2 regions of the Streptomyces sp. NPDC059008 genome follow, and region 2 is predicted to be linked to the other one. Evidence: predicted binding sites of a transcription regulator. Region 2 holds the regulator's gene; the other holds the start of a gene.
What was found. Region 2 encodes HrcA, which represses chaperone genes, less so after heat shock. Its sites were predicted from a motif close to TTNGCACTCNGNNNNNCNGAGTGCNAA; they were not measured.
Positions count from the first base shown of each region.

Region 1: a site for HrcA is predicted at 1,280-1,306, ahead of ACFWZH_RS25235 (FmdB family zinc ribbon protein). Genes of this name have one in related genera too.

Region 1 is NZ_JBHYJC010000023.1:64,780-67,982, reverse strand. Features, by position in the region: gene ACFWZH_RS25240 (MFS transporter) at 1-1,205, shown strand, start outside; gene ACFWZH_RS25235 (FmdB family zinc ribbon protein) at 1,318-1,653, shown strand; gene ACFWZH_RS25230 (S-methyl-5'-thioadenosine phosphorylase) at 1,831-2,664, shown strand.
Region 2 is NZ_JBHYJC010000004.1:43,177-46,379, forward strand. Features, by position in the region: gene ACFWZH_RS07930 (MBL fold metallo-hydrolase) at 1-582, opposite strand, end outside; gene hrcA (heat-inducible transcriptional repressor HrcA) at 777-1,793, shown strand; gene dnaJ (molecular chaperone DnaJ) at 1,794-2,933, shown strand; gene ACFWZH_RS07945 (nitronate monooxygenase) at 3,022-3,203, shown strand, end outside.

The DNA.
Region 1 (3,203 bases), on a different contig from region 2:
TGGCCCGGCAGCCCTTCGCGATGCTGACGATCGGCATCGTGCTGCTCGTCGAGTCCACCACCGGCTCGTACGGCACCGCGGGCGCGGTGTCCGCCGCCACCGGTGTCTCGATGGCGCTGTTCGCCCCGCAGAGCGGCAAACTCGCCGACCGCTTCGGCCAGCGCGCGGTACTGATCCCCGGCGTCCTGGTCCACGTCGCCGGCGTCACGGCACTGATCACCCTGGCCCTCGTCCACGCCCCCCTGTGGGCGCTGCTCGCCGTGGCCGTCCCCACGGGCGCCTCGACTCCGCAGGTCGGCCCGATGGTGCGGGCCCGCTGGGCCTCCCGGCTCGGCGGCAGCCCGTTGATGCCGACGGCCGCCGCCTTCGAGTCGGTGACCGACGAGTTCACCTTCGTGGTCGGCCCCGTCCTGGCGACCGCGCTGTGCACGGGCATCCACCCGGCGGCCGGCCTGATCGCCGAGGCCGCGCTGACGCTGGCCGGCGGGCTGCTGTTCGCCTCGCAGCGGCGCAGCCAGCCTCCGGTGCACCGGGCCGGGGCCGGCGACCGGCCGCGCGTCTCGGCGCTGTCGGTGCCCGGCGTCCGCGTCCTGATCGTGGCGTTCCTCGGCATCGGCGCCGTCTTCGGCGGTATGCAGGTCTCGCTGACCGCGTTCACCCAGGACATCGGGCAGCCCGGCATCAACGGCGTGCTCTACGGGATCTTCGCCGGCGGCAACATGCTCGCCGGGGTCGCCTGCGGCGCGATCGCCTGGAAGGTCGGCCCGCGACGCCGGCTGCTGGTCGCCTACGGCCTGCTGGCGCTGGCCACCACTCCGCTGTGGACGGTGACCGCCGTGCCGCTGCTGGGCGCCGTCGGCCTGGTCGTCGGCCTGTGCATCGCCCCGGCCCTGATCACCGGCTACACGCTCGTCGAGTCGCTGGTGCCGGCCGCCGCCCGTACCGAGGCCTTCACCTGGCTGACCGGCGCGGTCGCGCTGGGCCAGGCGGCCGCGGCCACCTCCGCCGGCCAGCTGGCGGACCGCTTCGGCCCGAGCACCGGCTTCCTGGTGCCGCTGGCGGGCACGGCGCTGGCCCTGGTGGTACTGGTCGCGCTCCGCGCCCACCTGCTGCCGCGCTCCTCGACCGTGGTCGCCTCCCAGGGAGACGCGGCTGTGTCCCCCGCTGCCGCCGACGACCGGGAGCGGGAGCTGACGAGCGCCTGAACGGACGTGGAGTCGGTCACCGTATCCCCGTCACGGTGGACTGACGGGCGGGAATACTGCAATATGGAGCGTCGTTAGCACTCATCGAGTGAGAGTGCCAGGAGGAAGTCAAGTGCCGACGTACCAGTACCAGTGCACCGAGTGCGGCGAGGGCCTCGAGGCGGTGCAGAAGTTCACCGACGACGCGCTCACGGAGTGCCCCAGCTGCAACGGACGCCTCAAGAAGGTGTTCTCCGCAGTCGGCATCGTCTTCAAGGGCTCCGGCTTCTACCGCAACGACAGCCGCGGTGCGTCGTCCAGCAGCAGCCCCGCGAAGAGCTCCCCCTCGTCGAGCGGCACGTCCTCCTCGGACTCCGCCGGCTCCTCGTCGAGCAGCTCCGACTCCGCGTCCTCCACCCCGGCCGCGGCGACCTCCAGCAGCACGTCGAGCACCAGCTCCGCGGCCTGAGCCGCACCCCGCACTTCTTCGGACCCCGCCGTCTTCGTGGACGGCGGGGTTCGGTTGTTCCGGGGGTCCGGCCGTGGTCGGGTGGCTCCGGTGCCTCAGGGCCTCTGGTGCTCCACGAGGCGGCCGGATCGCTGATCACGGGGCCGACCGGCACCCGCTCCCGCTAGTGTGGCCCGCATGGCTGACGCGGAGATAGGTGTCATCGGCGGCTCGGGGTTCTACTCCTTCCTCGACGACGTGACCGAAATCACGGTGGACACCCCCTACGGTGCCCCCAGCGACTCGCTGTTCCTGGGCGAGATCGCCGGCCGCCAGGTCGCCTTCCTGCCCCGGCACGGCCGCGGCCACCACCTCCCGCCGCACCGCATCAACTACCGCGCCAACCTGTGGGCGCTGCGCTCCGTCGGCGTACGGCAGGTCCTCGGCCCGTGCGCGGTCGGCGGTCTGCGCCCCGAGTACGGCCCCGGCACGCTGCTCGTCCCCGACCAGCTCGTCGACCGCACCAAGGCGCGCCCGCAGACCTACTTCGACGGCCATCCGCTGCCGGACGGCAGCGTCCCCAACGTCGTCCACCTCACCTTCGCCGACCCGTACTGCCCCACCGGCCGTCGGGCCGCCCTCACGGCCGCCCGCGGCCGCGACTGGGAGCCGGTCGACGGCGGCACGCTCGTCGTCATCGAGGGTCCGCGCTTCTCCACCCGCGCCGAATCGCGCTGGCACGCCGCCCAGGGCTGGTCGGTGGTCGGCATGACCGGCCACCCCGAAGCGGTCCTGGCCCGCGAACTGAGCCTGTGCTACACCTCGTTGTCCCTGGTCACCGACCTGGACGCGGGCACCGAGACCGGTGACGGGGTCTCCCACGAAGAGGTTCTCGCCGTCTTCTCGCAGAACGTCGGCCGGCTGCGCGAGGTGCTCTTCGACGCGGTCGCCGCACTGCCCGACAACACCGCCAGGGACTGCCTGTGCGTCGACGCCCACGCGGGCTGGGAGCTGGGCATCGAGCTGCCGTGAGCCTGTTCCGCCCGGCTCCCTCTCCCGGGTGGCCGGGTTGTCCACAAGGGCGGGGTCGTCCACAGCCCGGAGCGGGCGCGGGCGGACTGCGGCACGGTGAGACGTAGCCCAAGGCAAACCCCTCGTCACAGGCGGTCCTTCATGCCCAGCACATTCACCGACCCGACGCCGCAGCCCCTCCGCTCGGCCCCGCCCGCCCCTCTCCTGCCCACGCCTCCGCGCCGCGAAGTGGCGCAGTTCGCTCCGGTGCAGGTCACGCCCTCCCGTCATCGGTTACGAAGGTTCGCGCGACAGCGCCGCGGGGCCCTGGCGGCAGTCACCATGACCGCGGCCGCTCTGGCCATTACCGTGCAGCCGGAGACCGACGACGCACGAACTCGGTGCTCAGCGCACCTCACCACACACAAAGATCGCTTTATGCGACCCCACGGGCGACTGCACGTACCCATAGCCCAGAAATGAGAAGTGCGTCACCAATCGAAAGCCTTCACCCAGGCGCACATTTGATCGCGATAGCGCTCATGACAGCGGCGACATTT
Region 2 (3,203 bases):
CAGCGCGTCCGGGCCGGCCTGCGGTTCGCCGGACTCCTCGACCAGGTCGCCGCAGAAGACGATCTCGGCGGCGCCGTGCCGGCCGGGCACCAGGACCGCCAGGTCGTGGGCGGTGTGGCCGGGACCGACGTTGGCGAGCAGCACCTGCCGGTCGCCGAGATCGACGGTCAGCTGGCCGTGCACATGGTGGTGCGGGGCGACCAGCAGATCGGCGGCCTCCGCGGCGGCGTCCCGCGAGACGCCGTGGCGCATCGCGTCGTGCCGCAGCTCGTCCTTGCCGCGCCGGAGCAGCTCGCCCAGGCCGGCCGCGCCGAACACCTCGACGCCGGCGAAGGCGGCGGTGCCCAGCACATGATCGAAATGCGGATGGGTGAGCGCGACATGCGTCACTTCCCGACCCAGCACGCCACGGATCGCCCGGCGCAGATCCGCGCCGTCGCGGATGCTCGCACCGGTGTCCACGATCATGACGCCGGCCGAGCCGGTGATCACGCCGATCGTCTCGTCCCAGCCCGGCATCCGGCGCCTGGCGACACCGTCACCGAGCTGTTCCCACCCGGCCTCTTCCCAAGCAGTGCCCATACCGAGACGCTAGCTCCATCGCGATAGCGTTGCCCGGCGGATCGGCCGAACACGGTCATCGGGCGGGCGCCGCGCAAGGTCGCCCTTGCCGTGGCCGTGCTACCCGGCCGTACACTGGCTCCGGGTCTGGCACTCGGCTTGCGTGAGTGCCAGGAGTAACGAAACGGCGGACGGCCGGACTGGAGGTGCGCGGGATGCTCAGTGAACGCAGGCTCGAAGTGCTGCGCGCCATCGTCCAGGACTATGTCGGGACGGAGGAGCCGGTCGGCTCCAAGGCGCTCACCGAGCGGCATCAGCTGGGGGTCTCCCCGGCCACCGTCCGCAACGACATGGCAGCCCTGGAGGACGAGGGTTTCATCGCCCAGCCGCACACGAGCGCGGGGCGGATCCCGACCGACAAGGGCTACCGCCTCTTCGTCGACAAGCTGGCCGGCGTCAAGCCGCTGTCCAGCCCGGAGCGGCGGGCGATCCAGAACTTCCTGGACGGTGCCGTCGACCTCGACGACGTGGTGGGACGCACGGTACGGCTGCTGGCTCAGCTGACCCGGCAGGTCGCGGTCGTGCAGTACCCGTCGCTGACGCGGTCCACGGTCCGGCACGTCGAGCTGCTGGCACTGGCACCGGCCCGGTTGATGCTCGTACTGATCACGGACACCGGGCGGGTCGAGCAGCGGCTCATCGACTGCCAGACGCCGTTCGCCGAGACCTCGCTGGCGGACCTGCGGGCGCGGCTCAACAGCCGGGTCGTGGGACGCCGTTTCACGGATGTGCCCCAGTTGGTGCAGGATCTCCCGGAGTCCTTCGAACAGGACGACCGCGGCACGGTCTCGACAGTGCTGTCGGTGTTGCTGGAGACTTTGGTGGAGGAGACCGAAGAGCGGCTGATGATCGGCGGCACCGCCAATCTCACGCGCTTCGGGCACGACTTCCCCCTGACCATCCGTCCGGTGCTGGAGGCCCTTGAGGAGCATGTGGTGCTGCTCAAGCTCCTCGGCGAGGCCAAGGACTCGGGCATGACCGTACGTATCGGGCATGAGAATGCCCACGAAGGCCTGACGTCCACATCGGTCGTCACGGTCGGCTACGGTTCGGGCGACGAGGCAGTCGCCAAACTCGGCGTGGTCGGACCGACCCGCATGGACTACCCCGGAACGATGGGAGCGGTACGCGCAGTGGCACGTTACGTCGGACAGATCCTGGCGGAGTCGTAAGTGGCCACGGATTACTACGCGGTCCTGGGCGTACGGCGCGATGCCTCGCAGGACGAGATCAAGAAGGCGTTCCGCCGGCTGGCGCGCGAGCTGCACCCGGACGTGAACCCGGACCCCAAGACCCAGGAGCGGTTCAAGGAGATCAACGCCGCTTACGAGGTCCTGTCGGATCCGCAGAAGAAGCAGGTCTACGACCTCGGCGGGGACCCGCTGTCGCAGTCGGGCGGAGCCGGTGGCGGCGCGGGCGGCTTCGGCGCGGGCTTCGGCAACTTCTCCGACATCATGGACGCCTTCTTCGGCACGGCCTCGCAGCGCGGACCGCGCTCGCGCACCCGCCGCGGCCAGGACGCCATGATCCGGCTCGACGTCGAGCTGAACGAGGCGGCCTTCGGTACGACCAAGGACATCCAGGTCGACACCGCCGTGGTCTGCACGACGTGCACCGGTGAGGGCGCGGCGCCGGGGACCTCGGCGCAGACCTGTGACATGTGCCGCGGCCGCGGTGAGGTCTCGCAGGTCACCCGGTCCTTCCTCGGCCAGGTCATGACGTCGCGGCCGTGCCCGCAGTGCCAGGGCTTCGGCACGGTCGTGCCGACGCCGTGCCCCGAGTGCGCGGGCGACGGGCGGATCCGCTCCCGCCGCACGCTGACCGTCAAGATCCCGGCCGGTGTCGACAACGGCACCCGGATCCAGCTCGCGGGCGAGGGCGAGGTCGGCCCCGGCGGCGGACCCGCCGGTGACCTCTACGTCGAGATCCACGAGCTGCCGCACCCGGTCTTCCAGCGGCGCGGCGACGATCTGCACTGCACGGTCACCATCCCGATGACGGCGGCGGCGCTGGGCACGAAGTGCCCGCTGGAGACGCTGGACGGGGTGGAGGAGATCGATGTGCGGCCGGGCACCCAGTCCGGGCAGTCGATTCCGCTGCACCAGCGCGGGGTGACGCATCTGCGGGGCAACGGCCGCGGCGATCTCATCGTCCATGTCGAGGTGCAGACCCCGACCAAGCTCGATCCCGAGCAGGAGGAGCTGCTGCGGCGGCTCGCCAAGCTGCGCGGCGAGGAGCGGCCCACGGGCCAGTTCCAGCCGGGGCAGCAGGGGTTGTTCTCGCGGCTGAAGGACGCGTTCAACGGGCGGTAGGCCACGGCCCGAGCCGGCGCGCCCAGGCGCGTACCTGCGCCGAGCCCCTGATGCGGGGGCTCGGCGTTTCCCGTGACACGATGTGCTCATGTCCACCGCACTGACCGATCTCTGCCGCCATCCGATCGTGCAGGCGCCGATGGCGGGAGGCGGCTCCGGACCCGAGCTGGCCGCCGCCGTCTGCGGCGCCGGCGGTCTCGGCTTCCTCGCCGCCGGCTACAAGACCGCCGACGGCATGTACCAGGAGATCAAACAGCTGCGGTCGCTGAC